2 linked regions of the Pseudorhodoplanes sinuspersici genome follow. The protein of the gene in region 1 interacts with the protein of each later gene in a pairwise test. Links are inferred from orthologs where the notes say so. Each region holds a gene or a part of one and is shown in the gene's direction. Other genes may lie near its edges. The genes, in order: grxD and CAK95_RS10520.

Region 1 (15,442 bases):
TGTTCGAGACACATGAAGGCCTCGCGGCCTCCGCGCGGCACACCCGAACAATTGGCCAGGAAATCGGAACGGCAATTGGAGCGAATGGCATCCTGCTGAGCGGGGGTGACCGATTGCGCCTGCGCCGTCGCGGATAATGCCATCAGGGCCGCGCCGGCAAGTGTGCGCGCCAAAACCATTCGCATCGTTATCATTGCTTCTCCTTCAATGACTTGCTTTCGCAATGTGTTGGGGTTTGAAACTATTTAAGGCGTTTGACGGCGTCATCGATCAGACTGACATCGGAATGCGTCTTCACGTCGGTATCGGCCTTGACGAAGCCGAGCTCCTTGATCAGCGCGACGTTCTTCTGCAGCGCTTCGAGATTGGGCCGCATATCGGGATCGCGGTAATAGTCGCGCTTGGTGAAAGCCCAGTCGAACCGCTCCGGCGGCTGCTTGGTCAGGCGCCCGGCAATCGCTGCAACCTCATTGTGATTGGCCGGATCGGAAAACCAGCGCACGATGCGCAGCGTGTCTTCCATGAAATCGACCATCGCCGCGCGGTTCTTGTCGATGAAGGATTGCCGCGCGCACCAGATGAGAAGTTGCGTCACGCCGCCGATATCGCGATTGACGAAGAGCGGCCGCGCGATGCGCCGCAATTCGGGATCGAAGGCGAAGGGCGGCACGGTCGGGATGAGATCGGCTTTCTTTTCCGCGAGCATGGCGCGCATGGTCGGCAGCGGCGCTTCCAGCATCACATAGTCGCGCTTATCCTCAAGGCCGTGCCGCCGCAGCATCGTGCGCATTGCGACGTCAACGGCCGCACCGGCCGCCACCGTGCCGACGACCTTGCCCTTCAGGTCTTCGATCTTTTTGATCGGGCCGTCGGTCAGGACCATGTATTCCTGCGAATAATAGCCGGGCACGCCATCCTGCAATTCGTCGGCAATGACCCGCAGATCGCTGAGGCCAGCATTTTGAATGGCGATCGGCAGCGTCGAATAGGCGAGGCTGGCAATCTCGAGCTCGTTGTTGGCGAGCGCCGTGATCATTTGCGGCGTGCCGACATAGCGCGTCGGTTCGAGCACGTAGGATTTGCCGAGGTGCCGCGCGAGGTCCTTCTTCTCCAAGAGCAGCGACGCCCAGTTGGAGACCGGTGCGATCCAGGCGACGCGAATCTTCACAGGCTGTTGCGCGAAGGTCGGTCCGGCCCAAAGCAGACATGCTGCGGCAAGGGTTGCCGGCAGCCATTTCAAGATCCGCATGACGGGCCCCCCTGACCGGTGTCCTACGCTTTAGGCACGCTATCCATCGGCGGCAGAAACTTCACATCAACTCGCTGTTAGCGGCGCGAAACCAGGGCCTTTTTGCATTCGCTGGTCAACGAGGCCTGTTGCCCGGCCAGACAGGTCAGGACGCGGCCCTGTCCATAGGGGACACCCTGACACAACAACGATTGATCCTCCCGACAATAGCGGTTGACGAAGCGGGCTTCCTGGGTTGGCCGCAGCTTCGTCACAGGTGCCATCTTCAGCGGCTCTGCCGGTGCGGAAGCAGGCTCCACGCGGTCGGTGGATACGCGCCGCGGCTCTTCGGCGGTGCCGGCGGGCGCGGTGATTTTTGCCGGAGCCGCGACCGGCTGGACGGCCGGGTTGCCCGCGCGGGTGAGGGCCGCCTGACAGGCCGGCGAGTGAACCGCGAAGTTGCGCTTCAGGCATTGTACCGAATCCGCGCTGCCCGGGACCACGCCGGCACAGGTCGACCTGATTTCTGCCCCGCAGGCCGATCGGACTTCGCCGAACGGTGCATTCGGCGATGTACTCACGGCGGGTGCAGGCTGAGATTTCTGAACACGCGGTGGCGAGGACTTCTGTGGCCGCGGCGCCGGCTGCGACCGCTGTTGCGGTGGCGGCATCTGTTGCTGCGGCGGGGGCGGCGGCGGGGGTTTGAAAAGGTCAAAGATATTCTGTGCCAGGGCAGGGCCGGTGCTCAGCACCAGCATCACCAGTGTCGCGAAACCGATGGCTCGGCCGATGAGCCGGCCCTGCGATCCGATGTCAAAAACCACGCTTCCCCGCCCTGTCTTTTTCCAAGGTTGTGGAAGCATAATCGTTCGGAGCTCCCGCGTCAGCAGTTTGCGGTGAACACATTTGTCAGGCACGGGAAATCACCATATTTCTAATGCAAGCGATCTTGTGGTCCGGCAGAGGCCGGGCTGCGATACCGATGTGAGGAGTTGACCATGCCGATGGACGCCGCCGAGATCGAGCGGCTGATCAAGACCAACATCCCCGATGCGCAGGTGTCGATCCGCGACCTTGCCGGGGACGGGGACCATTATGCGGCGACGGTGCTCGCGGAAAGCTTCCGCGGCAAGTCGCGCGTTCAGCAACACCAGCTCGTCTACAAGGCCTTGCAGGGCCAGATGGGTGGTGCACTGCACGCACTGGCGCTGCAGACGGGCGTCCCTGAAGGGTAAATCTCAAGTCCCGATCTAGCTGTGATGTTGTGAGTGCAGGCGTTCGGCTATACACGCTGGAGCATGATGTTATCCGAAAACTGCTTCGCACTTTTCGGCATCATGCTCTAGCATTGTCAGGCCGGCGTTTCCCCACAACAGGACCAGGGACATGAAGTCGCTATGGATCGCGTTGGCCTTTCTTTTCATTGCAGCGCCAATGGCTAGTGCGCAGCTCTCGCCGAACGGCGTCAAGACATTAGCGCCCGAAGGTGCGATCAAACCGACCGGCACCTGGAACCTCGGCACCCGTGCGGGTGATTTCGTCTTCATCGCCGGGATGCGCGGCATCGATCCGGCCACCAATAATCTCGTTGCCGGCGACGAAGCGCGGGTGAAGCAAGCCTTCGTCAATATGGAATTGATCGCCAAGAGCGAGGGTGCGAGCCTTCGCGATGCGGTCCGGCTCGTCGTCTATGTCACCGATATGTACCGGTTCCGTCCGATCGTGAACAAGGTTCAGGCCGATCTGTGGGGACAGGGGCCATACCCGCCGCGGACCATCATCGAGGTCGACCGGCTCAACCAGGACGACATCGTGGAGGTGGAGGGGACCTTCTACGCCCCTGTGAAAAAGTGACGGAATTCCGCAAAAGAAGTGATTGGCGGGGCAGAGTGGCGGGGAGCCCCGGTGTTGCACCGCGGCCGGGCTACCTATATTCCCGATCAGGAACAGGCTGCAGACGGCCAGATATCACCAGGATCGAATTCTAATGAGCATCAACCAGTTCATCGATAATGAGGTGAAGGGCAATGACGTCGTGCTCTTCATGAAGGGCACCCCGCAATTTCCGCAATGCGGCTTTTCCGGCCAGGTCGTCCAGATCCTGGATTACCTCCAGGTCCCCTATAAGGGCATCAACGTGCTGGAATCGGGCGATCTGCGCGAGGGCATCAAGACCTATTCGCAGTGGCCGACCATTCCCCAGCTCTACGTGAAGGGCGAGTTCGTCGGCGGTTGCGACATCATCCGCGAGATGTTCCAGGCCGGCGAATTGCAGAGCCTGATGCTGGAAAAGGGCCTCGCCGTACAGGGCAAGGCGCTGGCCTAGGCTCTTGGGCCGTTAGCCAGAGACGACGCGCAGCTTCGGCTGCGCGGGCGTTCGGGCAATGACGGGGACCGCTCCGGCCGCGGTTTCGTGCGTCAGATGCCGGAATTGCCCGATATCGGCCGGGACGCCGAGCAGATAGCCTTGCACTTCGTCACACGATTCAGCGGACAGGAAATCCAGTTCGCTGGCTGTCTCGACGCCCTCCGCCAGAACCGGCAAGCCGAGACCCCGGCCAAGACCCAGCACCGCCCGGACGATCGTGGCGGCCTGTTCGTTCACGTCGACGGACTTGATGAAAGTGCCGTCGATCTTGATTTTGTCGAACGGGAATGCGCGCAAATTGGACAGCGACGAATAGCCGGTACCGAAATCGTCCATCGCGATCCGGACCCCCAACGCCTTTAGCTGACGCAACGTTGCGAGTGCGCGATCGAAGTCGCGCACAAGCGCGGTTTCGGTGATTTCAAGTTCAAGCCGTTGTGCGGGCATGCCGGTCTGGAACAGGATTTCGTGCAGCAGCGATGCGAAATTCGCGGTGTGAAGCTGGACAGCGGAGACATTCACGGCAACGGCGAGGTCCGAATTCCAGCTGACCGCTTCACGGCACGCTGTCTGCAAGACCCATTCGCCGATCTGCAGGATCGCGCCGCTTTCCTCGGCAATCGGAATGAACACATTTGGCGATATCGCGCCGCGCGTCGCGTGTTGCCAGCGAAGCAAGGCTTCGAAGCCCGTGGTTTTGCCGGTCTTGATGTCCTGTTGCGGCTGGTAGACGAGACTCAGCTCGCGGCGCGAAATTGCATGCCGCAAATCGTGCTCGATGAGCCGGCGATCGCGCACCTCAGCGCCCATCGTCGCTTCAAAAAAGCGATAGGTGCCACGCCCCTCCATCTTTGCGCGATAGAGCGCCGTGTCCGCATGGCTCAGCAGAGCCTCGCGGTCTGTCCCGTCGCTCGGACAGATCGCGATGCCAATGCTGGTCGAAACCAGCGTGGCCGTCGCCGACGTCTCGTTCTGCTTGCGCAGAACCTCCAGAATATTCTCCGCGATCCGCCCGGCAACACCAGGATTGGCGAGCTCCGGCAGGACGATTGCGAATTCGTCGCCGCCGAGCCGGGCCATCATCTGGTTGGGCGCCAGGATGCCACTCACGGATTTCGCGACGGCTTGCAGCAAGGCGTCGCCGGCCGCGTGTCCGAACAGATCGTTGACCTCTTTGAAGCGATCGAGATCGAGACACAGCACGGCGAGCGGATGCTTGTTGGCGAGCGCCGATTCGATCTCCTGATCGAGCTTCTTGTTGAAACTTGAGCGATTGGGTAGACCGCTGAGCGCATCGTGATGCGCCAGAAAGCGAATGTGCTGTTCGGCCTTCTTGCGCGCGCGCAGATCACGCACGGCGATGGCCTGATGCGGTTTGCCGGCGAAATCGACCGGCCGCAGAATAAGTTCGACCGGCACAGCAGAACCGTCACTGTGGCGCAGTTCGGCTTCGATCGGCTGGTTCGACCGGCCGAGCAATTTGAACCGGGTCGCCTCATCGGGGAAACAGGATTCAAGTTTTGCTCCGGCCATTTTGTCGGCGCTCGTCCCGGCCAGGGCGGCGAAGCTATTGTTGACGGTCATGATGCGATCGCCGTCGCAAACGAGAAGTCCTTCCACCGCGGCATTGGCGAGGCCACGCATGCGATCGGCCTCGACTTCTGTGCGGCGGCGGTCGCGGATGTCGAGCGCAAGTCCCGCCAGAGCCAGCAGGATGATGGCGAAGCTGGCCAGAGCAACGGCGATCGCAAGCCAGCTTGGCGGCAACGCCCATTCTGAAACATGAATGGAGGGGTCGGGCACAATCGCGGCTGCGCCCATGGCGGTGAAATGATGACTACAGATCGCCACGGTCAGCAGCAGCGCGCCGAAAATTCGATATTTGATCGTATCGCCGTGCAGTCCGACCGCGAGAGCCGCAGCGCCAAGCAGGGTGCCCAGCGCAATGGAGACGGCCACAAGAACCGGATTCCAGATGATCCATCCGGCAATTTCGAACGCAGCCATGCCGGTATAGTGCATGACGGCAATGCCACCGCCGACGATGGCGCCGCCAAGCCAGGCAGTGCCGGGCAAGGCCTTTGAAGTCGCAACAGCCAAGCCGACGCCGGTGAGGATGATGGCCGCGACGAGTGAAAGCGCCGTCAGTCCGACATTGTAGCCGCTCGGAATGCCCGGCGAGAAAGCCAGCATGGCGATGAAATGCGTTGCCCAGATGCCGAAACCGGTCGCGGTCGCCGCCACGGTGAGCCACAGAAACCGCAGATGGCCGGTCGATTTGCAGACATGATGCAGCAAGGTGATGGCGGTGAAAGATGCGAGCGCGCAGATGGCACCGGCAAGAACAACGAGCCGCAGGTCGTGCTCGTTCACGATGCAGTTGTACACGGTCAGCATGGTTCGCCTGGATGACGAGCCAGCTCATTGGCCCGGGAAGGGCGAACGTTAACGGTGTTTCGATACTCGAATCTTAATTAGAACTCCCGAAGAGTTCTTACCCGTCGTGTAACCTTAACCGAACGTACGGGCCAGCTCGAGTGAACGAACCAGCCCTGTGTGGCAAGTGCGCAAAGCAGGACGGGGAAAAAGCAAAAAGGCCGCTCGTGAGAGCGGCCTTTTGTATTCGCAAGATGTTGCGCCAGATCAGCGCGAATAGAATTCGACCACGAGGTTCGGTTCCATCTGCACCGGGTAGGGGACGTCGGTCAGGGTCGGAACGCGCAGGAATTTTGCGGTCTTCTTGCCGTGATCGGCTTCGATATATTCGGGCACATCGCGCTCGCCGAGCGACACGGCTTCGAGCACCAGCGCCATTTCCTTCGACTTGTCCTTCACCTCGATCACATCGCCGACCTTGACCTGATAGCTCGGGATGTTCACGCGGCGGCCGTTTACCTTGATATGGCCGTGGTTCACGAACTGGCGGGCGGCGAAGATCGTCGGCACGAACTTGGCGCGGTACACGACCGCGTCGAGACGGCGCTCCAGGAGGCCGATCAGGTTGGCGCCCGAGTCGCCGCGCAGCCGGATCGCTTCGGTATAGATCGCGCGGAACTGCTTTTCGGAGATATCGCCGTAATAGCCCTTCAGCTTCTGCTTGGCGCGGAGCTGAACGCCGTAATCGGACAGCTTGCCCTTGCGGCGCTGGCCGTGCTGGCCGGGGCCATATTCACGCCGGTTGACCGGGCTCTTGGGCCGGCCCCAGACGTTTTCGCCCATGCGGCGGTCGAGTTTGTACTTTGCTTCACTGCGCTTGGTCATCGCGTCCTCTTGAAATTGACCGAAAGTGTGAGGAAACGCGCCCTCCTCTGTATCGGGGAATAGTCCCGGTACTGACAGGATCCTTGGCCAAAGCGGATGGCCGGAACCACGGGTCGCGAAACGCCAAGCGGGCCGCAGGGGCCCGCCGGACGGCCGTCTTCTATGGGCAAAACGGGAATGTGTCAAACCGGGCGGCAAACAAAAGTCGTGCCAAACGGCAGCAGCTTGCGCCAATCCCGCCTGGGCCGAAGGCGCCCCGGCCTTGTGTCATCTTGGTGTCATTTCCGTGTCATCCGGCGTTCCTATCGGTCTGCCGCGTACAGGGGCACTAAACAAACTGATTGGGGCGTCGTTAGCGTTATGGGGAATTTGATGTGCGGCGTCAGCCGCATTGCGCTTGTTGCGTGTCTTGTTTCTTCGTCCGGTTCATTGCCAGTTCTTGCCGCGGATTTCACGGTCGTTTCAGGAACGACCGACAATACCGCCAAATCGATCACCGGGACCGAGACCGGCCTTGTCGAGGCGGGGGCGGTTCTGTCGGTCACGTCGACGGCTATCAGCTGGGCCGGGCCCTCGGCGGCGCCGGGCGTCACCATCGACAATTTCGGTACGATTCAGTCGGGCAACCGCGCGCTCGACACCGCCAACAGCAACACGCCACGCAATCTGACGCTCAACAACCACGCCGGTGCGCTGATCACATCCTTCGACGATGTCTTCAGGCTGAATGCCTCGATCGGCAACGGCGCGGTCACGATCAACAACGATGGCAGGCTCTCGTCCGACACCGGGCAGGTGTTCGATTTTGCTTCGAACACGTCGGCAACCGGACGGGTCGAGATCAACAACAACGCTGGCGGCGTGATTCAGGCGCTGGGCAATGACGCGATCCGCACCGGTCTCGGGACGGTGGAGATCAACAATAGCGGACTGATAGACGCCACCGCGTCGGCCAGCCGCGCGATCAATCTGAATACCGGCAATCTGGACAATGTCGTTTCGTTCCAGGTGTTCAACAAGGCCGGCGGCGTCATCCAGTCGCTCGACGACGCGATCCGCATCACCGGTTCGTCCGGCTTGGCGACGACGGCGGGCACGTTCCTCCTGGACAATGCCGGTACGATCCAGACACTGGGCGTGGGGTCCGGTCAGGCGCTCGATTGGCGCGACCTGAACTCGGCGAGTGCGACGGTCCACATCATCAACAGGGCGACCGGCCTGATCACTGCGGCGGATAACGACGCGGTCCGTCCCGGCCAGAACGCCGTGATCGAAAATGCCGGCCGTATCATCGCCTATGGCCAGACCCTGTCATCGAGCGCCGGCGGCGTGCGGTTCTCGGGTGACGCGATCGATTTCGGCGTGAATAGCGGCACGATCTATAACTATGCCGGCGGCCTGATTTCAGGCGCCAAGAGCGGTACGTCTTCCGATGTCGGCGGCGATATCACTGTCTACAACTATGCCGGTGCGACCATCATCGGCCGCAACGGTGCGGGCGTCGGATCTGGCTCGAACGCCACCGTCGTCAACTACGGTACGATCACCGGTGCAATCGATAATATTTCGACACGCAGCGACGGTGACGGCATCGACATCGATTTCGAAGGCCATATCACCAATTACGGTTTGATCCAGGGAACTGGCGCCAGAGGCGGCGATGCGGGCAACCGGCGCAACAACAGCGAAGGCATCGCCTTCGGCGGCGGCACGGTTCTGAACTATGGAACGATCAGCGGCGCCGGCGCCGGCATTGTTGCGAACAACGATTCCAATCCCGACAATTCGCGCAGCGGCGTTGCCGCAACGACGCTGACCAACTATGCTTCCGGATTGATTGTCGGCCAGAGCAGCTATGCCATCCGGTTCGAGAACAAGACCGGTACCGCGATCGACAACGACACGATCGTCAACTACGGCACGATCATCGGCAATGGTTCGATCCCTAACCCGAATGACACCGTCTATCTGATGGATGGCGTGACCGTCGATACGGCTTCTGCCGGCACGCTGAATGGCGTCACCTATACCGGCACCGGCTCGACTCGCTTCATTCGCGGCGATGGTTCGGCCATTCAGATGGGCGAGGGACAGGACGTTCTCACCAACCACGGCACGATCATCGGCAATACCGGCCGGGCCATCAATCTCGAAGGCGGCAACGATACGCTGAACATCATGGCCGGTTCGAAAATCGTCGGTCTGGTCGATGGCGGTGAAGCGACCGACACGCTGAATTACAACAAGGTCGGTCTGACGGAGAAGAAGCGCGCGGCGCTGCAAGCCGGCCAGACGGTGAATATCGCCGGCACGCTTTATACGAGCTTTGAAACGGTGAATGGGGCGGCCAGATCTTTTGCCTCCTTTGCGAATACGCAAGCGGGCCAGCAGGTCGGCAACATCATCGACAATGGTTCGACAAAGCACGGTGCGAGTTACGAGACGGTCGCCTTGCTCGACCGGGTTGCGACATCGAGCGATATCGGTGCCGCCCTCAATCAACTTTCGCCGACGGCGTATCAGGCGTTCGGCCGCATCGCCATCGATACCGCATTCCAGACCACCCACTTGCTGAACCAGCGGCTGGACAGCGTGCGGCGTGACGGATTGGGATTCACGGCCACGGGTCTTGATGTGGTGACCGCCATGTTCGATCGCGACAATGGCGGTATCGCCCAGGCCTTTGCCTCGGCTGGCCCCAATTCATCGGCGCACGCGGCCTTTGCGTCGCTGAATCGGAAGGGCGACGATACCCCGGCAATCCTGAAAGCGCCGGAGCGCCGCTTCGCCGGTGACAACGAATGGGGCCTGTTCATCAGCGGCAACGCGTTGTTCGCGCGCCAGGGCGCGACGCAGAATTCGCCGTCCAGCAAATACACGACGGCGGTGGTGACGGCTGGTATCGATCGTCTGGTGGCGCCCGATTTGATCGTCGGCTTCCTGGCCGGATTCGGCCGCACCAATGCCGATCTCGACCTGCTTGGCAGCACCAGCAAGATCACCAGCGTCATGCTCGGGGCTTACGGCACGTATTTCCGCGACAGCGGCTTTCTCAATGCCGCCTTTGTCTATGGCCACAACAGCTATGACAGCACGCGCATCGCCGTGGGCACGCCCAATGTCAGTTCCAATACCGGCAATCAGTTCGCCGCTCAGGCCAGCGTCGGCACGGATTTGAGATGGGGAGCTTTGGTGGTGACGCCGGAAGCCGGGCTGCAATACACCGCCGTCCAGGTGGGGGCGTTCACGGAGACCGGCGCCGCCGCATTGAGCATCGGTAAGGAGGATGTGGATTCGCTGCGCTCAAGCCTCGGCGTTCGCCTGCGGCAGGACTGGCGTGGCGGTTGGGGCGCATTCCAGCCCGAATTGCGCGCCGCATGGCAGCACGAATTCCTCGACGACCAGCAGAAGATAAGCGCGAGCTTTGCCGATGCAGCGCTGCCGGGATCTTTCGAGACCGTGACGGCCGGCATCGGTCGCGATTTCGGGATCGTCGGTGCGGGCTTTTCGGCCAGCATCGGTCAGCAATCATCGGTGTCGTTCAATTACGATTACAAGTTCGGCGGCGACGATTTCCACGCTCACCTGATCGCGGGGCGCTTCCGCTACGTCTTCTAGAGCCTTTTAGAAGCTGAAACCGAACCCTCGCAGCGCTGCTTGCAAGAGCGGCGCTGCAGGGCGCTTCGATGTGAGAAGAAAAATGCTAGGCACCGCGCCGGCAACGCTTTCTCCATGTCCGATCAACGCTACCACGCGCTTGGCGATGGCGGGGGCGGGATCCAGCCAGGTTACCGGCCAAGGGGCAACGCGATTGAAGCGTTCGAGCAGCAGCGGATAATGCGTGCAGGCGAGAACGATGGTGTCGGTGCGGGCGCCATCTTTCTCCAAAAAGCACGGCATGATCTCTTCAGCGATATCCTCGTCGTCGATGTCTTCACCGTTGAGTAAAGCTTCAGCAAGAACGGCGAGCCGCTTCGATCCGATCAGCGTGACGTCACAGCCCTGTCCGAAATCGCGGATCAGGGCCTTGGTGTATTCGCGCGCGACCGTCGCCTCGGTGCCAAGCACCGAGACCATACGCGTTTGCGATGCAGCGCAGGCCGGCTTGATCGCCGGCACGGTGCCGACGAACGGCACGGTGAAACGCGTTCGCAATTCGGCCAGCACGATCGTCGAGGCTGTATTGCAGGCGATGACGATCAGATCCGGACGATGTGTTTCGATTAGCCCCGCCATCACCGCAATGACGCGTGTCAGCAACTCGACTTCCGACAGCCGCCCATAGGGAAAGGCTTCATCGTCCGCCGCGTAAACGAAACGCGCGTCGGGCCGCAGCTTCACGATCTCGCGGTGGACGGTCAGCCCGCCGAGGCCGGAATCGAACACAAGGATGGTGGGAGATGCTGCGGTCATGTCGCGTCGCGCGTTGTTTGTCCGGTGCCTAGGTGCCAACCCGGAGCGGCGCGCCGAGTTTGCGCAACGTTGCCAGTACCGACAGCGCGACGATCCTGCCGGTCTTCGGATTATCGGACGGCACATTCTCGATCGCCAGGGTGAAGCGCGCCGAATCGGCGTCGACCTCGATGCTGTGGCAATTGCGGGTGACCGCCGGATCGGCCCAGATGTCGATCTGCGTGCGGTCGGGGCCAATGCCGGCGAGCGAGAGGGCCGCGGCGACATTGACGTTGGCCGGAAAGCCTGCGGCGGCCTCGCGCGCGCTGCCGGAAAAAACGCGCTTGGCCTCGGTCAGGCCATCCACGGAGATGCCGTTCTTCTCGAGATAGGGCGCGCCCTTCAGTCCGACCGGCGGCTTGCGGGTGGTCATGCGCACCGACTTGATCTCGCCTTCGGCCGCGGCGGCGACGGCATCGAGGCCAAGCAATGCGCCGGTCGGCACGATGATCGTGCCGCCCTTGGCTTTTGCCAGTTCGGTCAATTCCGGACGCGGCAGCAGAGCGCCGCAGCTCAGCACAATGACGGACTTGCCGGCTTCCAGCATCGGCCGGCAGATCTGTTCGAGCAGGGCGGCCGGCGCGCATTCGACCGCGACATCGGCATGGGCCGGAAAATCCTTCAGATCGACGATCGGGGCTTTAATGCCCTGGCTGTCCAGCCAGGCCTGCGCTTTGGCCTTGTCGCCGGCTGCGACGCAGGCCAGCGACAGGCCGGGAACCCCGTCGGTCAATTTGCGTGCTAGCGTCCGCCCGATAGCCCCAAGGCCGGCAATCGCGATCCGAATATCCGCCATTTTTAACAAATCTCCTTTGCAGGGCGGTGGTTTACGTGTGCGGCGGTTGGTTCACAAGTCTAGCTTGACCGGGCCAGCACGGCAGGCAAAGTGGGCGGGAAATGAGGGAGAAATGCTCAATGTATAAAACAAAACTGCTGGCTGCTCTGGCTGGCGTGCTGATGTTTGCGGGTGCGGCCTCGGCGCAGGACTATCCGAACCGGCCAATGACCATGATCATTCCGTTCGCGGCGGGCGGACCGACCGACGTGCTCGGCCGGGTGCTGGCGCAGCGGATGAGCGAAATCCTTGGTCAGCAGGTGGTGGTCGAAAATGTCGGCGGCGCCGGCGGCCAGACCGGCTCTAAACGTGCGGCCGACGCCAAGCCCGACGGCTACACCTTCCTGCTTGGCACGGTCGGCACGCATGCGCAGGGGCAAACGCTCTACAAGAAGCCGCAATACAATTCGCTGACCGATTTCACACCGGTGGCGCTGATTGCCGAGGTGCCGATCGCGATCACGGCGCGCAAGGACCTGCCAGTGAATGGTCTGAAGGAATTCATCGAGCATGCCAAAAAGAACAAGGACAAGATGACCTATGGGTCGGCCGGTGCGGGCTCGGCGACGCATCTGGGCTGCGTGGTCGCCAATATGGCCATGGGCACCGACATCGTGCATGTGCCTTACAAAGGCACGGGTCCGGCGATGCAGGATCTGCAGGGCGGCCGCATTGATTTCCTGTGCGAAATCATTTCCACGGCCAAGCCGCATATCGACAGCGGCGCGGTCAAGGCGATCGCGATCATGACCAAGGAGCGCTCGCCGGCCCTGCCCAATCTGCCGACTGCGGCCGAGCAGGGCCTGCCGATGGAAGCCTATACCTGGAACGCGCTGTTCCTGCCGAAGGATACGCCGGCGCCAATCGTGAAGAAGCTAGCCGACGGCGCGAACCAGGCGATGGATACGCCAGCAGTGAAAGAGCGGTTGGCAGGTTTGGGCGCGGTGGTCGTTACACCTGATCGCCGCACGCCTGACTATCTCGGCAAGTTCCTGAAGAGCGAAATCGAGAAATGGGCCGTACCGATCAAGCAGAGCGGCGCGCAACTTGATTAAGCTGCCGCGATCGTCGTTCGATCGCGTGACATGAATGCGGCGGCGGGTCATGAGCCTGCCGCCGTTGACCGTTACAGGGTTTTCGCGGTGGTCGTGACGACCGCCGGAGAAAGCAGGGACAATGAGTTTAGGCCGGATACTTGTCGTCGAAGACGAGATTTTGATCCGCATGCTGGCGGTCGACATGCTGCTCGATCTCGGCCACGAGGCCGATGAGGCCGGCACCGCCAGCGAGGCGCTGGAAATGCTCAAGGCGCCGGGTGCCATTTATGGACTGGTGCTGCTGGATCTCGGTCTGCCGGACAAGCGCGGTGACGACCTTGTGCGGGAAATCCGGCACTCGCACGCCGATCTGCCGTTGCTGGTCGCCAGCGGCGAGGACCAGAGCGAAGTCAAAGCCCGCCTGCAGGAGTTTGCGCCGATCGGTTTTCTCGGCAAGCCTTACGATCTCGACGGCATGAAAGCGAATATCGACCGCCTGACGGCGAGTGGAGTTTAAGCCACGCCGGTCAGCGTCGCCAGCACGACCAACGTGGCCAGTGTCGCCGTGAACAATGTGCCGGCGACGGCCAGTGTGAGATGGCGGTCGTCCTGCTGAGCGAAAAGCGGTTTTGAGAGCGGCAGCATGACGGATCCCGTTCCGATCAGATTGATCTTTATGAATCGCGATTCTGCCCCCTGAAGGCGAGTCATTTATCTTCTGACAGCGTCTTGACTCGCCATGTGCGACTCGCGGCCAGCGGTTCGTAATCGGTATGGGGATCGACGCCAAGGCGGCCGCCAATTAACAAGGCGGGCTGCCAATTAAAATTTGTGCAGGCAACACGTCCGAAAGCTGTGACGGAACCGTTTTCCTGCGCCAGCGTTAAACCGTGTCATTCACGTCAAGCGTTCAATCCAGCATTGCATGGTCACACGGAGGCGATGATGCGAAGCATCCTTGCATGTGTTGGTATCGCGATGCTGACCAATCCGGTGCTCGCCCAACAATCGCTCGACACCCAGACCGTCGTTGTTGGTCCTTGGACGATTGCGACAACCTACAAGGCCGACAAGTTCGAGAATTGCACGATGACACGAACGGCTACCGGCTTGGGCATCGCATTCGTGCGTAATCCTGACGGGCTGCTGCTGTCCATCGATTCGCCGAAGTGGAAGCTCGATCGCGGCAAGGCCTATTCGGTCAAGCTCGCGGCAGGGTCTCAATCCGTCGATGCAAAAGCATTGGCGGAATCGAAATCCGTCACCATCGCGCTGGCCGATCGCCCGTTCAATGAGCGGCTGCGGATGGCCAATGCGCTTGAGGTGCGGGGAGAAGGCGCGACACTGCGATTGCCGTTGGATGGAAGTGCTGTAGGACTTGAACGTCTCGATCAGTGTTTCGACAAAAATTCCAAGGAAGGGCCGGAGACCAATCCATTTGTTGCTCCGGGCAGACGACCCTAACGTCGAGCGTGATCACCCGGCAGACGTGTTGCTCCCTGCAACAATATCTGCAATCTCCTCATCGGAAAATCCCGCGTCCCGCAGCACGTCTTTCGTATGTTCGCCAAGCGGCGGCGCAAGGTTGCGGATCGATGGCGAGGAGCCCGACCATGAGCCCGGCACCTGCGTGACGCGCAGGCGCCCCTCGGTCGGATGATCGATGAAGCGGAAGAAGCCGGATTCGGTGAGATGCGGATCGTCGAGCAGGCTCGCGATGTTGTTCAGCGGAGTGACGGGAATATCCGCGGCATCGAGCAAGGCCACCCAGTCGGCGGTGGTGCGGGTTTTCAAAGTGTCGGCGACGAATTGGTAGACCTCATCGATATGCGCGGCGCGATTGCCGTGCGTTGCGAAGCGCTCGTCCTGCAGCAAGTATTCGCGATCGATGGCGCGGAAGAAATTCTTCCAGTGCGTGTCGGTGTAAACGAGCGCGCAGACATGTCCGTCCGCCGTCGCATAGGGACGGCGATGTTTCGACACGAGCCGCGGATAGTATTGCGGGCCTTCCGGCGGATCGAAGGTCAGGCCGGCAAGATGATCTCCGAGCAGATATTCGGCGAAGACTTCGAACATCGGAATTTCGATCGCCTGGCCTTCACCGGTCCGCTCGCGATGAAAGAGCGCGGCAGAAATCGCGTTGGCCAGATAAAGGCCGACGGTGCGGTCGGCGATGGCGGTCGGCATGTAATGCGGTTCGCCGCCCCAGGCATCGCGCGAGATCGCGGCGATGCCGGTCAGCCCCTGGATGAGATCGTCGT
Region 2 (15,478 bases), 3.3 Mb from region 1 along the record:
TAGGACGGGCTGCCGGGCAGTTGCGGCGGGATCATGCCGGTGCGCAGCGGATTCATGCCGGTGAAGAAGGCATTGCGCCCCGCCGTGCAGCTCTGCTCGGCGTAATAATGCATGAACACCGCGCCTTCGTTGCCGATGCGATCGATATTCGGTGTCTCTCCCACCATCAGGCCACGGTGATAGATGCCCGGCTGCATCCAGCCGATATCGTCGCCCATGATGAACAGGATATTGGGTCTCTGTTGTGGCTGAGGTGCCTGCGCTTGCGCATCCGTCCACACCGGCAAAGCAACCGACATCAGCGCAGCAGCCCCGATCAGCGCTGCGCTTGCTCGCAGGCACCAATTTGTTTTGGTGTGTTGTGCCCTTTGTGAGACTCTTGCCAACTTTCCAATAGACAGGCAGCTAGGCATTGCGCATTCCTCCCTGTTGATTGTCGTGGCAGGCTAGATTCGTGTGACGCACCTGAATCCGACGTGACTTGTCGATGTATCGACCGGCTCAGCATGCCGCGCAGCGGGCCGATAGCGTCGGCAGTAATTTGGCGCGCATAAATGCGAGCCACCCTTTAAAACTTTGCGTGGGATTTTAATGTTCGGCTGGCAGGGATCGTAGCTGCCGTCCTCGCGCGCGCCGCGCGGGTTTTCCGGAATGCAGCAGGCTTTCGGCGCATCGGCTTCGTGTTTTGGCGCATACCAATCGGATGTCCATTCCCAGACATTGCCGATCATGTCGTGAAGGCCATAACCATTCGGGGAAAAGGCTTTCACCGGCGACGTGCGCGCGAACCCATCGACGTTCAGGTTTTCGTGCGGGAAATTGCCCTGCCAGGTATTGGCACGATGCTCGCCATTCGGTGTGAATTCTTCACCCCACGCATATTCGGCGCCATCGAGACCGCCGCGCGCTGCGAATTCCCATTCGGCCTCCGTCGGCAGATCCTTGCCGGCCCAGTGCGCATAGGCGAATGCGTCGGCATAAGCCACATGCACCACCGGATGATTGTCGAGACCGTTGATGTTGCTTTTCGGCCCGTAAGGGTGCCGCCAGTTGGCGCCCTTCAGAAATTGCCACCACTGACTCCAGTCGCGCAGATTCACGGGATGCGACGGCGGCGAAAACACCAGCGAGCCGGCATAGAGCATGTGCGGCAGCGCGCCCGGATAATCCTTCGGGTCGGGCATCGTCTCGGCGACGGTCACATGGCCGGTCGCTTTGACGAAATCCTTGAATTGCCGGTTGGTCACCGGCGTGACATCGATCCAGAAACTGCTGACGGTGACGCGATGGACCGGCGCCTCTTCGGGATAATGCCGGTCCGACCCCATGCGAAAGGTGCCGCCTTCAATGCAGCACATTCCCGAGACGCAACTGGACGTCCGAAGCTCGGTTACCGTCATGGAGCACCCGTGGAATATCGCACTCTAGCAGTGCTCGCGTCCGAGCAACGCGGTTTCTACGAGGTGTAGCAATCACAATCTTTGGAAGTTTCTTCTTCGGCTTAGAATAGTTTTCTAAAATCACGACTTGTTGCTGCACCGCAAGGTCGCTTGCGCATAAGGGAAGCCGGTTAGAGCATGATGCCGAAAAGTGCGAAGCGGTTTTCGGACAACATCATGCTCGATGGATTGGAATCGATCAGAACAACGCAGACCAATGAAAAAGCCCGGTGCGAACACCGGGCTTTTTTGCAGAATAACAAGCAGAGCAGAGCGGATCAGGCCGCTTCATCCTCCACGGATTCGCTGTCATCGGCGTCCGCATCGGCGTCAGCCGCAGCGCCTTCAGCCGGCTTCGGTCCGCGGCGCGGGCCTTTCGCGAGCGCGCCTTCGATTTCCTTCACCGCTTCGGTCTCGGTAATGTGCTGCACGGCCGAGATTTCGCGCGACAGACGGTCCAGCGCCGCCTCATAAAGCTGGCGTTCTGAGTAGGACTGCTCCGGCTGCTGCTCGGAGCGGTACAGGTCGCGCACCACTTCGGCGATGGCGACGATGTCGCCGGAATTGATCTTTGCCTCGTATTCCTGCGCACGGCGCGACCACATGGTACGCTTGATGCGGGCGCGGCCCTTCAGGGTCTCCAGAGCGCGCTTCACCATGGCCGGCTCGGACAATTTGCGCATGCCAACCGAGGCGATCTTCGCCGTCGGGACGCGCAGGGTCATCTTGTCCTTCACGAAATTGATGACAAACAGTTCAAGCTTGGCGCCAGCCACTTCCTGCTCTTCGATCGCCATGATCTGGCCCACGCCATGGGCCGGATAGACGACGAATTCAGTGGTCTTGAAGCCCTGACGTTGAGTGGTGGCCTTCTTATTAACAGTCATTCCGGAGGTCGCTCCTTCACCGGCCGGTTTCGGCCGGCTGGTTGCCTTAGCCACGGGAGCCCCACGGCCAGCGTGCCGCGAAGCCGTTGAGGTCCGCCGGGTTGCGGCGGAGGCTTTTTTCGCCCGGCGCTTGCTGTCGCTGGACGCTTTCTTGCTCTTTGAACGCGATTTATCTGCCACGGGTCGCGCGCGTGATAAAAATCACGCTCCTTCTATGACGGCTTCCTCCGGAACGGACCCGAAAATTGCGTGCTCCCCGAAAGGGGTTCGGTTATGTCGTTCCTATGACGCTTGTATAACACATTTTCCGTAAAAATCAATGTGTTAACGCGCTGCGAAGCCCGCCAGCGGCGATTTCGACGGCAAAAATCAGGCGAAAAGATTAAGAAGGATAGCCTGGGAAGCTTTCAATTGCCGGTACCGGGTTCCGGAGAAAAATATTGCTCCTTGCCCTCCACGCCTTCCCATTCCTTGTGGTCGGCCGGCGGCTCCTTCTTGGCGGTAATATTCGGCCAGACCTTGGCATATTCGGCATTGAGCGAAAGCCACTTCTCCAAGCCCGGATCGGTATCCGGCTTGATCGCCTCGACGGGGCATTCCGGCTCACAGACGCCGCAATCGATACACTCGTCAGGATGGATGACGAGCATGTTCTCGCCCTCGTAGAAGCAATCGACGGGGCACACTTCCACGCAGTCCATGAACTTGCAGCGGATGCAACTATCGTTGACGACGTAAGTCATTCTAACTCCAGACAGGCGCAGCATTTTGTCCCTAGCTTAAGGGTTACCGCCACGCAAGGCACTGCATTTGCGAACCGTCAATGATCATTATCAGGTCGCTTGAGCCTGACAATATCGCGCCGCTCGCGTTTGTTCGGGCGCCGGGTCGCGGCCTCAGGTTCAACCGTCGGATTTCCCTGTTGAACCGGCGCAACCACCTGCAGATCCTCATATAGGAGGGTGGCATCGGTTGCGGAACCACGACGCTCCGAAAAGCCCGTCACTTTCAGGATTTTGATTGTGTCGAATGCAATGGTGACCACGTCGCCGATCCGCACGGCACGGCTCGCAGCATCGATGCGGGCGCCATTGATCCGGATGAGACCACCACCGACCAGTCCTGCTGCCGCGGTGCGCGTGCGGACCACACGCGCATGCCACAGCCACTTGTCGATACGCTGCCGATCCAATCGTTAGCGGCGCTCCTTGGAATCCGCCTCAAGCTGAGCCTTCAGGGCCGCAAGCTTTGCAAAAGGCGAATTGGGATCCGGCTCTTTCTCGCGCCGATCGGGACGCGGACGTGCGTCCTGACGATGACCACCGCCCGGCTTGCCATGACGCTGGCCTTCGTGGCGTTGACCTTCATGTCGCGGGCCGCCTTCAGGCCGCCCGTGACGCTGATGACGGTCCTTGCGCGGCGGACGCGGCCCCCTCTGGCGCTGCTCCGACCGATTGTCCTGACGCGGCGTCTCTGCCGCTGCATCAGCCGCTTGTACCGGCAATCCGTCAGCGGGAGCAGCAACCGCTTGCCCTTCAGCTTGCCGCGGCGCCCCGCGATTGTCGCGGCGATGGTGGCGCCCCTGCGGACGCCGCTCACGTTGCTCGAAGCGACCCGGACGCCACACCTCAATCAGTTCGGGCTCGGCTGGTGCTGCTGCCGTTTCAGCGGTCGCTTCCGCGTTGAGAACGATCTCAGCAGTGTCAGCCGTCTCCGGCGCGGGTTCAGACGAAACAACATCAGCCTCTGAGGCAACGGCAGGCTGAGCGGTAACGACAGGTTCGGCAGGAACGACCGGCTCTGCGGCTACGACTTGCGCGGGTTCTTCGGCAGTGACCGCCTCAGCGGTGACTACCGGTTCGCTCGCCACGGTCTCGGCAACAGGCGCTGCATCGACGATGGCCGCTTCCGCGGCCGGTGTTTCGACAGCGTCGGCAGTTTCGCCATTCAAAACGCTTTCGGCACTGCCGTCTGCATTGTCGGATGGCTGAACTGCGTCTGCGGTCTGGGCGGGCTCCGACGGCGAAGATGCAACCGGCTCGGCCGGTTTCGGTCGCCGCTCCATGCGATAGCCGAGTGAACGCAGGATCGACGCGAAATCTTCGCCGGAAGAACCGACCAGCGACGTCATACCGACTGTCACCGTAAAGCCGGTACCATCAAGCGCGCCGGGCGGTTTGATGCCTGGCGAATTGTCGCGCCACGCCAGTGCCGGACGAATGAGGTCGGCCAATCGCTCCAGGATATCGACGCGGACCGCGCGCTCGCCGGCCACGCGATAACCGGCAACGCGATACAAGTTCTTCTGGATGTCCTTGTTGGCCGGAATCGATGTGCGGCCGCTCGACGCGAGCTGCTGGACATCATCGAGCCCACGCATGTCGCCGTTGTCGTGCTTGATGGCGTAGAGCAGCGTCGCCAGCGTCCGCGGCGCCGGCTTCAGCAATTGCGGGATGTAGATGTGATAGGCGCCGAAGCGGACGCTGTATTTCCGCAGGCTCGCGCGGGATGGCTGATCGAGCCCCTTCACGTCCTCGGCGACCTTTTGCCGCTCCAGCACGCCCAGATCCTCGATCAGACGATAAGCGATGCCGCGAGCGATACCGATGACATCTTCGGCCGCAGCAAGTGCCGTCAACGGTCCGAGCAGCTTGTCGATATGCGCCTTGGTCCAAAGATCGAGCCGCGCCTGTACCTGTTCGCGCGGCGTGCCGGTCAATTGCTCATCAGCAAGAATGCGAATCCGCGGCCGCATGACCTCTTCGCCGGCAACCAGCTTGGCAACAGCGTCGCCAGTCCAGCGGATCGTGCCGTCCGACGTCAGAACGAATTGCTCGTCCGGCGCCTGGGACAGCCGATTGGCCCGTGTGTCGATTTCTCCAGCCAGCGCCTTCTGCGCAGCGGCATGCAAGGCCTTGGCCTCGGAGCCGCCGGCCGATGGGTCTGCAGCAAAGCGAAAGCCTTCGAGACGTCCGACCAGATGGCCCTCGACCGTAACGTCGCCAGTCTTTGAAATTTCACTATCCAATGTTGTGTTCTCGCGCAGTCGCCGCATTAACACGCTTGTGCGGCGATCGACAAAGCGGGCCGTAAGGCGTTCGTGTAACGCATCCGACAATTTGTCCTCAACGGCGCGCGTAACGCCTTGCCAATGATCGGGATCGGCGAGCCAATCCGGCCTGTTGGCAACAAACGTCCAGGTTCGTACATGCGCAATCCGTGTGGAGAGAGAGTCGATATCGCCTTCGGTATGATCCGCCTGTGCCACCTGGCGAGCGAACCAGTCATCCGGGATTTTACCCTCTCTCATCAAAAATCCATAGAGGGTCGTGACAAGTTCGGCATGATTGGCTGGTGCGATCTTCCGGTAATCTGGAACCTGGCAGGCCTCCCATAGCCGCTCGACGGCCATCCGTGTTTTCGCCAGCGCTCGGATGTCCTCATCGCGCGCAGCATGTTCAAGAATAAGGATATCCTCGGCGAGCGGTGCGCGCGTCAGACCCGTTTCGGTGGGCACCTCCGACAACGAAGCCTGTAATGCGCCTATCGAGGCAAAGTCGAGAGCTGAATTGCGCCACTGCAGCAACTTCAGCGGTTCGAAAGAATGGCTCTCGAGTTGCCGCACGAGTTCGTCGTCGAAGGGCGCACAGCGGCCGGTCGTCCCGAATGTGCCATCTCGCGTCGCGCGGCCCGCACGGCCCGCAATCTGCGCCAGTTCGGCGGGATTGAGGTTGCGGAATTGATAGCCGTCGAATTTGCGGTCGGACGCAAAGGCAACGTGATCAACATCGAGGTTGAGACCCATCCCGATGGCATCAGTCGCAATGAGATAATCCACATCGCCGGATTGATAGAGTGCCACTTGCGCATTGCGTGTTCGTGGCGAAAGCGCACCCAGCACCACCGCTGCGCCGCCACGCTGGCGTCGAATCAATTCCGCGATTGCGTAAACCTCATCAGCGGAGAATGCGACGATGGCGGACCGGCTGGGCAGCCGGGTCATCTTTCGGTCACCGGCAAAGGTAAGCTGCGACAATCTCGGCCGCGAAATGATATTCGCACCGGGTAGTAGCCGCTCAACCATGGGCCGCACGGTGGCGGCGCCGAGAATCAACGTTTCTTCGCGCCCGCGACGATTGAGAATGCGGTCGGTGAACACATGCCCGCGCTCGAAATCAGCGGCGATCTGGATTTCGTCGATAGCAATGAAGGCCGGATCGATATCCTGCGGCATCGCCTCGACGGTCGATACCCAGTAGCGCGGATTGGCCGGCTTGATCTTCTCTTCACCGGTGATCAGCGCGACGGAATCCGGGCCGATCCGCGCCGCGACCTTATTGTAAACCTCTCGCGCCAGAAGCCGCAGCGGCAGCCCGATAATGCCGGACGAATGCGCCAGCATCCGCTCGATCGCCAGATGGGTCTTTCCGGTATTGGTCGGTCCGAGCACGGCGGTGACGCCGGCACCACGCATGCGGGCGTCGCTTCGAGGGCCAGGCGAAAAGGAAATGGGCATCAGTGATCCGAAAACCGAAGCGTGAGGGCGGGTCAGTTAATTGTCAGGAGATGCTTCCGGTTGCGATCACATCACCACCAATGGCGCGGTCTGTACCACAACGCAACACCTGGAGCCGCTTTTTGCTCCCGCCATGACGGGTTGGAACGAGTCTGGAACGAATCGCGGCCGAATCGCCGACTTAGGCAGTGTTCGCGTTCGTTCACCGCGACATGTAGCATAAATCCAAGGAACTCCCCTAGATCGAGTGTTTTGTCTCGTTTGCGGTGGTCCCAAAGTCAGCTCACGCAGGACTGCGGCGGAGTCCAGAGCAACCTCAAAGAGTCAAGGCTCGCTCTCCGTCCACGAATGTGGAGAACAGCGGGGATAAAACAAGACGGCTATTGCATCTTGATGCTGGCGCGGGTTGGACGCGGCATGACATTGAAGCTGGTCGCCTCCATCACGCCGAGCCCGAGCGGCGTCGGCACCTGAACCCGGATCGGCACCATGACCCGGGTGCCGCCGATCGGCACCAGCCACGTTTCCATGTCACGCTGATCGATCAGGTACTTGATCGCCGCGCGGCTCGGCACGTGGCCAGCAAGCGGCGCGAAATAGATCGCACATACCAGTGCAGGCCCCGCATAGCCGGGCACCTTCACCTGCTCCATCCGCTTGTAGGCCAGCGTCAGATCGTAGCGCATCCGGCCATCGAAAATGGGCGTGTGCTGGCGGCAGACTTCCGGTTTCATCAGATTCCCGTTCCCGGATATTCGCAGCAACGAACCCGTCATGGGGTCGAAAACATTGCGCTTGTGCGCGTCGGTCACCGGAACACGATCCGGCGGTTCCGGGGCCGCTGGCACAATCGACACGTCCTTGACCGTGCCGTCATTGAGCTTCAACCGTACGTCTTCAGTTTTTTTGCCGCTTTTGATCGAGATGGCGTAGCGGGCCGGCACGAATTGATCGTTCTTGATCGTGCCGCGGGACTCCCCGCTGCCCCGCCCGGAGCTGAAAATGCGGGCAAGACCGGATGTCGCGCCGCTGGCGGCGACAGAGAACTGGTCTTCGCCGACGTCGATCACCCAGGATCCCTCGCCGAGCTTGATCCCGGCCAGCGTCACCGCATAACGGGCGTCGAGCTTGGCCTGAGCCTCCGCCTGACCAGCGGCAGCCATACCGAGAATGACCCCCGCCACCACCGTCCGGTAGAAATTCTTCAGTCGAATTGGCACCCGGCACCCTCATCGCCCGGTTCTGGGCGGTCCGGCAGGGCCGCCCCATACGGTAAACGATTCGCCACCAATGCGCCGATTGTATGGTTCCGCCCGCTTCCTTGCCTTGACGCCCCGGCCCGGCCTCTTTATACGTCCGCGGCCTAGCAGACATCCCATGAAGGCCATTGTGCCCTCGGCGCGGCCTCGAACTATTAGGATTTTGACCATGTCGCGGAAGTGCGACCTGACCGGCAAAGCGGCACAGACCGGTCACAAGGTGAGCCATTCGAACCGCAAAACCAAGCGGCGGTTCCTGCCGAATCTTGTCAACGTGACGCTGACCTCCGATACGCTCAATCGCTCGGTGCGCTTCCGTATTTCGGCCAATGCGCTGAAGACAGTCGACCATCGCGGCGGTCTCGACGCATTCCTGGCCAAGGCCAAGGATGTCGAACTGTCACCGAAGGCCCTCGAGTTGAAGCGCCAGCTTGAGAAGAAGCTCGCCACAGCGAGCTGACAGCCCTCTTCGTTCTGATTTGGCCCCATCGCCCGCGAAAGCGGGCGATTGTTTTTGCACGTTCAATTCCTGGAGGCGGACGCGCCATCGCGATCCAGCAGCGTGAATTGCAGCAGGATCGTCCGCTGGATCATCGAGAAATTATCGTCCGACACTAGCGTCAGCACGGTTTCGCCCTTGGCGGTGCGGGACACGCTCAGGCCCTCCATATTGTCGATCTCGAAGCCCATGTCGGCGGAGATCAGCTTCGTCCCTTCCAGCACAGCGCCCGAAACAACATCGGCCAGCGGGATGCTGCGAATGCGCATCGCCACACCACGGCGCCATGAAAAGGATCGCTCGAGGACCAACAACTGCGAATTCGGCGCCACCGCGCAATCGGCGACATCAAAATCGTCGCTCCGCTTGACCGAAAACACTCCAGGCTTCGGTCCGCCGATCAGGAAGCCGCGAATGTTGTGGGCGTCATCGAGACCGCGTTCGGAAATGGCAACCAGCGCACCGGCCAGCGACGATCCCTTTGGCATGGCCTGAAGACATTCGAGGCCAAGGTTGCTTGGCAGCTTGGCGATCTCCGGCAATGCCGGAACCAGCGTTCCCCGGGACAGCAGACCACGCTTGGCGTAATCGAATTTCAGGATGCGATGCACGCGCTCCAGCGCGACATAGGCAAAGCCTCCATCTTCGGCCAAAGCTTCGGCATCGTACCAGCCGCGCGCCGTGATCGGCCGTCCGTCGCTGTAGAGCATCGGCGCGATCTCCCCATCGGCAATGCCGGTCGGTGCCTCGCCCCGATAGGTGATGCGGCCACGAACCCAGAAGCCACGATCGGTGACGGCCAGAAAACGACTGCCATCGGCAGCTACACGAAGGGAAGAGAGACCCCCGAATTGCTTGTGCGGCGACGACAGCACAAGACCACCGCGAAAGATCAGCGAGCCGAACTGTTTCTTCGCCGGCTCACGCGGATCGAAGGCTTCGATCGGTGTGGCGCGGATATCGATTTTGGTCGGCACAAGGCTGCCAGCCGGTGCCGGCGCGCCTTGCGCGTAAACAAGAGAAAGTGCGCCACACAACAAAAAAAGCGCTGCCACGAGCAGCGCCCAGCCCCTTTGATTTTTCGTCACGAATGCAACCTGCGGGGCGGCCCTCGCCGCGGAATAATGGGCTCGCGACCGTCTTCCTCGAACAATTCGGCGAGTTTCTCGGTCATGGCTCCGCCCAGTTCTTCGGCATCGACGATCGTCACCGCCCGGCGATAATAGCGGGTCACGTCATGGCCGATACCGATCGCAATCAGTTCGATTGGCGAGCGGGTTTCGATCTCCTCAATGATCCAGCGCAGATGCCGTTCAAGATAGTTGCCGGAATTGACCGACAGGGTGGAGTCGTCCACCGGCGCACCATCCGAAATCATCATCAGAATACGGCGCTGTTCGCTGCGCGCCAGCAGACGGCGATAGGCCCAGTTCAGCGCCTCGCCATCGATATTTTCCTTCAGGAGTCCCTCGCGCATCATCAAACCGAGGTTTTTGCGCGCACGCCGCCATGGCGCATCGGCTTCCTTGTAGATGATATGACGCAGATCGTTCAGACGGCCGGGATTCGGCGGCTTGCCGGCGGCGAGCCACGCTTCGCGCGATTGCCCGCCCTTCCAAGCGCGGGTCGTAAAGCCCAGAATCTCGACCTTCACACCGCAGCGCTCCAGCGTCCGCGCCAGAATGTCGGCGCACGTCGCCGCCACCGTGATCGGGCGCCCGCGCATCGACCCGGAATTGTCCAGCAGCAGGGTGACGACGGTATCGCGGAAATTCGTGTCCTTTTCGCGCTTGAACGACAGCGGATGCATCGGATCGACGATGATGCGTGACAGGCGCGCCGGATCGAGCATGCCCTCTTCGAGGTCAAATTCCCACGCTCTGTTCTGCTGCGCCATCAGCCGGCGTTGCAGCCGGTTGGCCAGACGCGCGACCACCCCCTGCAAATGCGATAATTGCTTGTCGAGATAGCTGCGCAGGCGGTCCAGTTCTTCCGGTTCGCAGAGATCTTCCGCCGAGATTTCCTCATCGAATTTGGTGACAAAAGCGCCGTATTCCGGGCCGCGATATTCGTTGTGACCGGAACGCGGCCGCCACGGCTCCGATGGCGTTTCGGAATCGCCCATATCGGCGTCGTCATTCATATCCGAGCTTGGCGCATCGGCCGCTTCCGCTGTCGCCTCTTCGGCATCCTCGGAAGAGGCTTCCGCCTCCTCGACCGACATGCGCTGCATATCTTCGGATTCTGAAGATTCGCCTTCCTCACCATCCTCATTCTGGCGGCGATCATCTTCGTTCTGTTCGGAATCCTCGTCGTTTTCCTCGGAATCGCGATTGCGATCCTCGCCCATGTCGAGCGAATCAAGGAGGTCGTGAATGGCATCGCCAAAGCGCGCCTGATCCTCCATCACGAATTCCAGGCGATCGAGGCCGCGTCCCGCCTTGTCCTCAATGATCGGGCGCCACAGGTCGACGAGTTTCCTGGCGGCAGGCGGCGGAATCTGCCCCGTCAGCCGTTCGCGCACCATCATGGCGATCGCTTCTTCGATCGGCGCATCAGCCCGGTCGGTGATGTCGTCAAATTTTCCGCGATGGAATTTGTCATCGAGCATCGCGGTCAGATTCTTGGCGACACCCGCCATGCGCCGCGAACCGATGGCTTCGACCCGCGCCTGTTCGACGGCGTCGAAAATTGCACGCGCCTGCTGCCCGCCGGGGATCAGTTTGCGGTGCACGCCGGGATCGTGACAGGCGAGCTTCAGCGCAACTGCGTCGGCATGACCGCGCACGATCGCGGCTTCAGCACGCGTCAGTTTACGAGCTGGCTCCGGCAGACGAATCTTGTTGCCGATGAGCCCGGGCCGCTCGGCCGCAAACGCGACCTCGATATCCGGCTTCTTGGCAATGGCGCGCAAGCATCCCGTCACCGCCCGCTTGAACGGTTCAGCGGGCGATTCCTTGGGAGACGGCTTTGCTTTGTAGTTCGAGGACATTTGGCTTCTTCTTCCTCTCCCGACTCTAACAGGGAGGGGGTAAGCTTACGTCAACGCCACATTCAACGACGATTCCGGCAATTCTCGCCCGAAGCTGCGCTGATAGAATTCGGCAACGATCGGCCGTTCCAGCTCGTCGCACTTGTTCACGAAGGTAACACGGAAGGCAAAACCTATATCGCCAAAGATATCGGCATTTTCCGCCCACGTGATCACCGTGCGCGGGCTCATGACCGTCGACAGATCACCGTTCATGAAGGCATTCCGCGTCAGGTCGGCGATGCGCACCATTTTGCTGACGATGTCGCGGCCTTCCTCATTGCGATAATGCTTGGCTTTCGCCAGCACGATTTCGACTTCCTTGTCGTGCGGCAGGTAATTCAGCGTAGTGACGATCGACCAGCGGTCCATCTGGCCCTGGTTGATCTGCTGCGTGCCGTGATAAAGCCCGGTGGTGTCGCCGAGCCCCACCGTATTGGCCGTGGCAAACAGGCGGAAAGCCGGATGGGGCCGGATCACCTTGTTCTGGTCGAGCAGGGTCAGGCGGCCCGACTGTTCCAGCACGCGCTGGATTACGAACATCACGTCCGGGCGGCCGGCGTCATACTCGTCAAAACACATCGCGATATTGTTCTGGAGAGCCCACGGCAGAATACCGTCGCGGAATTCGGTGACCTGGAGGCCGTCGCGAATAACGATCGCGTCCTTGCCGACCAGATCGACGCGGCTGATGTGACTATCGAGGTTCACGCGTACGCAGGGCCAGTTGAGCCGAGCAGCGACTTGCTCAATATGCGTGGACTTTCCGGTGCCGTGATAGCCGGTGACCATCACACGGCGGTTGCGTGAAAAGCCGGCGAGAATGGCAAGCGTCGTCGGACGGTCGAACAAATAGTCCGGGTCAAGATCGGGGACATGCGGATCGGGCTCGGAATAAGCCGGCACTTCCAGATCGGAATCGATTCCGAAGACCTGCCGCACCGACACCTTCATGTCGGGCAGGCCCCCGGGGCCTTGGGCGATCTCTTCACTTGCAGTAGCCATTGTTTCTCCGTGGCGCCGGCCAGAACCAGGCGCATGACGCTTTCAGGTTGGCAAATCGGTTATCAAAGCCAACTTAGCAGAAAGGCGAAGCCCGACGAAACCCGCTTCGCTTTTGCGGAAGCAGGTGCCAACCAATAATATAGGTATATCAATGGCTTCGTAAAAGGCTGAGCTGTGTTGCCGTGCCCGCAAAGCGGCTAAAATAGGGTTCGCTCAGCAAAAACCGACCGATTTAAGATAATTATAAGCTTGGATGATCTCAATCAGCCGATCTTCGGTCGAGCGGTCGCCGCCGTTGCTGTCGGGATGGTGCCGCTTCACCAGGTCGTGGAATTTAGCCTTGATCTCGCCTTTCGCTGCACTGACTTCCAGCCCAAGCGTGTTGAACGCCTTGCGCTCGGCATTGCGGATGGTCCGGCTTTCCGCGATCTTGGCTTTGGCCCGGGCAGAAGCCTTGGCGCTGCCCTCGCCACCGAGCTCCCGATACATGGCAAAGGGGTCGATCCCGTTTTCCGCGTAAAAACGGCCCGGATCGTCCTGCTTGTTGCCCGTTCCCATCTTCCAGGTCGGGCGATGCCCCGTCAGCGCATCCTTCTGATATTTGCGGACGTCATCGTCGCTCATGCCCTGGAAGAAATTGTAGGACTGATTGTACTCGCGGACATGATCGAGGCAGTAATGCCAATAGTCCTTCTCGCGACCACGACCCTTCGGTGCGCGATGCGTCCCTTCCTTCTTACAGCCAGCCCATTCGCAGGCTTGCTCGGCCTTGCGCGGACGACGATCCTCGCCGGGCTTTACCCGGATGCGGTCAAAGAATGGTGAATCAAACTTCATCGTTGTTAGTATGCTTACTTTACGCGCGAACCTGCAAGACTTGACATTTCGGAGATCAATACCGTTTTGACAGTCTTGATACGCCGACCGGATTTTTTTAGCACGGCGCCGTAAAGCCGCCGCGAGATTCAGAGTCAAGCCGACATGCAGACCAAAGATGTCATCACGAAGAAATTGACGGAAGCTTTTGCGCCGGAAAGCCTTCGTGTGGAGGACGAGTCACACCTGCATGCGGGACATGCCGGGCACCGGCCTGGCGGAGAAACGCATTACCGCGTCTATATTGTGTCGGAAGCGTTCCGCGGCAAGTCGCGTATCGAGCGACACCGCTCCATCAACGCTGCGCTCGCCTCGGAACTTGCCGGAGGGGTCCATGCGCTTGCGATTCATGCCGCCGCTCCCGGCGAGGGCCAATAAACCACGATCACGATCCACTCCGACAGCCTGGGGGTCACACTTTCTCCCTGGGCCGCATGGAAGGATTACCCGTCCTGGGCCCAATAATATCCGCCATGACGTCGGCGATCGCCAGAACAGGTTTCGACGTTTCCAAACCCTCCCGAATGTAAATTCCAGCCTCGCAAGTGGGGAGCGAGGGCAAATAATGTTCGCGTGCGATCTTTAGATCGGCAGGAACGACGCGTTCGGGCAGAACGAAATAGCCCATCCTGGATCGCAGGGCCGCAAGGTGGCCAGCAAGGTCGGATGCAACAAATACGATCAGGTACTGCAGCCCCGCATTCTCAAGCGCTTCAATGGCAGCCTGATCGGATATGCCATGAGGCCAGCTTAAAAGGGGAATGGAAGCTCCCGGACTCAACAAAAAATCACGCGCACAAGACCAGCACAATTGTTCTGACCAGCGATAGATGGGCTGCGCCGGAGGATTTCTGGGCGAGACAATGAACGCCAGGTCAAGATAGCCGCTGGCCAGGCTGCGGGCGAGGTCTTGAGAGGGCTCGCAGGAGAACTGTGTCCGTTCGCCATCGGAGCCACCTCTGCAAGCGACAATCACGTTGGACAACATGCTGTCAGCAAAAACATTCGGAATACCGATCCGCAGCGACTTCGAGACCGAGCCGGAACCCGACAAGGACAGAATCTGGTCATTCATTGCAAGGATGCGCCTTGCGTAACGGCTGACGATCTCGCCCTTTTCGGTCAAGGAAACACCGAAAGCCGATTTGGCAAAGACCTCGCCGCCGACAAGCTGTTGCAAGCGCTTGATCTGCGCACTGATCGCCGGCTGCGTTAAACGCAATTGCTCGGCGGATCTTGTAAAACTGCCGGTTTCCTGAATGCTGACAAACGATCTCAGCAATTCGATGGGTATATTCATGCTCTCATGCCGCCGCTGCATCGGACCCGTCCCTCGTCAGTAAACGACTATGCACCCTTCAGGCTTCGAACCACCCGGAATCAAATTTTCGATCGACATCCCTTCGCTTCACGAATGGTTTCCCAAGCTGCAAATATGTCCGTACGCTCCCTGTTATCGACCTGAACACATCGGCCACCTATAAACTGGCGGTCGAATCTTCTTCGCATACTGCTGCGGGCTGACATGAAGCGCGCACTTTAGAATGCGAAGTGCTGAATCGGAGTCTTCGTTACAATTTTCAAACAGGCCGGGGCGCATCGTCGCGAAGACAATGCTATGTCCAGCCCGACACAACCGAAGCCCTGTTCGACGCCTACATACGATATGAGGTCGACTGACGGACATGCGCAGAGGGCCGCTGCAAGCGCAACCTTGCAATCGAGCCGACGTCGATGACGGTCACAAAGGACCGCGACACATCGAGTAAATTTGCCGCTCCCAAATCGCGCTGCATATCGAACCGCACTAAAGGCATGTCTATGGACATGTTTGGTAGACGCAGTTCACGCAACCCACGAGTGCAATGATAGCCGTTCCATCAAAATAGCCAAATAATCAAATAGTGAAATCAACAAATGAAAATCCGCCAAAATGATTGCATTTGGCCCGTCAACGCCAAGGCTA

The links.
Region 2: the proteins of grxD (region 1) and CAK95_RS10520 interact in binary tests that used the Escherichia coli proteins (3 or more experiments, as listed by UniProt). The link is inferred for Pseudorhodoplanes sinuspersici from one-to-one orthologs.

What each region holds. Positions count from the first base shown.
Region 1 is NZ_CP021112.1:5,418,444-5,433,885, reverse strand. Bases 1,934-4,884 are described here. They hold grxD (Grx4 family monothiol glutaredoxin), read left to right. Parts: upstream 1,934-3,215; coding sequence 3,216-3,554; downstream 3,555-4,884. Other genes in these bases: CAK95_RS26470 (bifunctional diguanylate cyclase/phosphodiesterase), read right to left, coding at 3,567-4,884; CAK95_RS26480 (RidA family protein), read left to right, coding at 2,615-3,082; CAK95_RS26485 (BolA family protein), read left to right, coding at 2,227-2,463; CAK95_RS26490 (hypothetical protein), read right to left, coding at 1,934-2,052. Also shown: CAK95_RS26500 (hypothetical protein), read right to left, coding at 1-194; CAK95_RS26495 (ABC transporter substrate-binding protein), read right to left, coding at 242-1,249; more of CAK95_RS26490, read right to left, coding at 1,327-1,933; more of CAK95_RS26470, read right to left, coding at 4,885-5,993; rpsD (30S ribosomal protein S4), read right to left, coding at 6,240-6,857; CAK95_RS26460 (autotransporter family protein), read left to right, coding at 7,230-10,475; murI (glutamate racemase), read right to left, coding at 10,482-11,270; CAK95_RS26450 (aspartate dehydrogenase), read right to left, coding at 11,299-12,105; CAK95_RS26445 (Bug family tripartite tricarboxylate transporter substrate binding protein), read left to right, coding at 12,225-13,199; CAK95_RS26440 (response regulator), read left to right, coding at 13,321-13,698; CAK95_RS30250 (hypothetical protein), read right to left, coding at 13,695-13,826; CAK95_RS26430 (hypothetical protein), read left to right, coding at 14,127-14,645; CAK95_RS26425 (CaiB/BaiF CoA transferase family protein), read right to left, coding at 14,658-15,442. UniProt on the Escherichia coli protein: Monothiol glutaredoxin involved in the biogenesis of iron-sulfur clusters.
Region 2 is NZ_CP021112.1:2,158,674-2,174,151, reverse strand. What follows is about bases 12,267-15,253. They hold CAK95_RS10520 (BolA family protein), read left to right. Parts: upstream 12,267-13,617; coding sequence 13,618-13,890; downstream 13,891-15,253. Other genes in these bases: CAK95_RS10515 (LysR family transcriptional regulator), read right to left, coding at 13,925-14,812; CAK95_RS10525 (J domain-containing protein), read right to left, coding at 12,850-13,473; cobS (cobaltochelatase subunit CobS), read right to left, coding at 12,267-12,636. In the rest of the region: CAK95_RS10580 (arylsulfatase), read right to left, coding at 1-299; CAK95_RS10575 (formylglycine-generating enzyme family protein), read right to left, coding at 447-1,400; CAK95_RS10570 (CarD family transcriptional regulator), read right to left, coding at 1,718-2,506; ferredoxin FdxA, read right to left, coding at 2,734-3,069; CAK95_RS10560 (RNA-binding S4 domain-containing protein), read right to left, coding at 3,147-3,518; CAK95_RS10555 (helicase-related protein), read right to left, coding at 3,522-6,842; CAK95_RS10550 (DUF3108 domain-containing protein), read right to left, coding at 7,223-8,062; rpmB (50S ribosomal protein L28), read left to right, coding at 8,271-8,561; CAK95_RS10540 (esterase-like activity of phytase family protein), read right to left, coding at 8,624-9,655; cobaltochelatase subunit CobT, read right to left, coding at 9,685-11,592; more of cobS, read right to left, coding at 11,638-12,266. UniProt on the Escherichia coli protein: Transcriptional regulator that plays an important role in general stress response. Has many effects on cell morphology, cell growth and cell division. Acts by regulating the transcription of many genes, including dacA (PBP-5), dacC (PBP-6), ampC and mreB.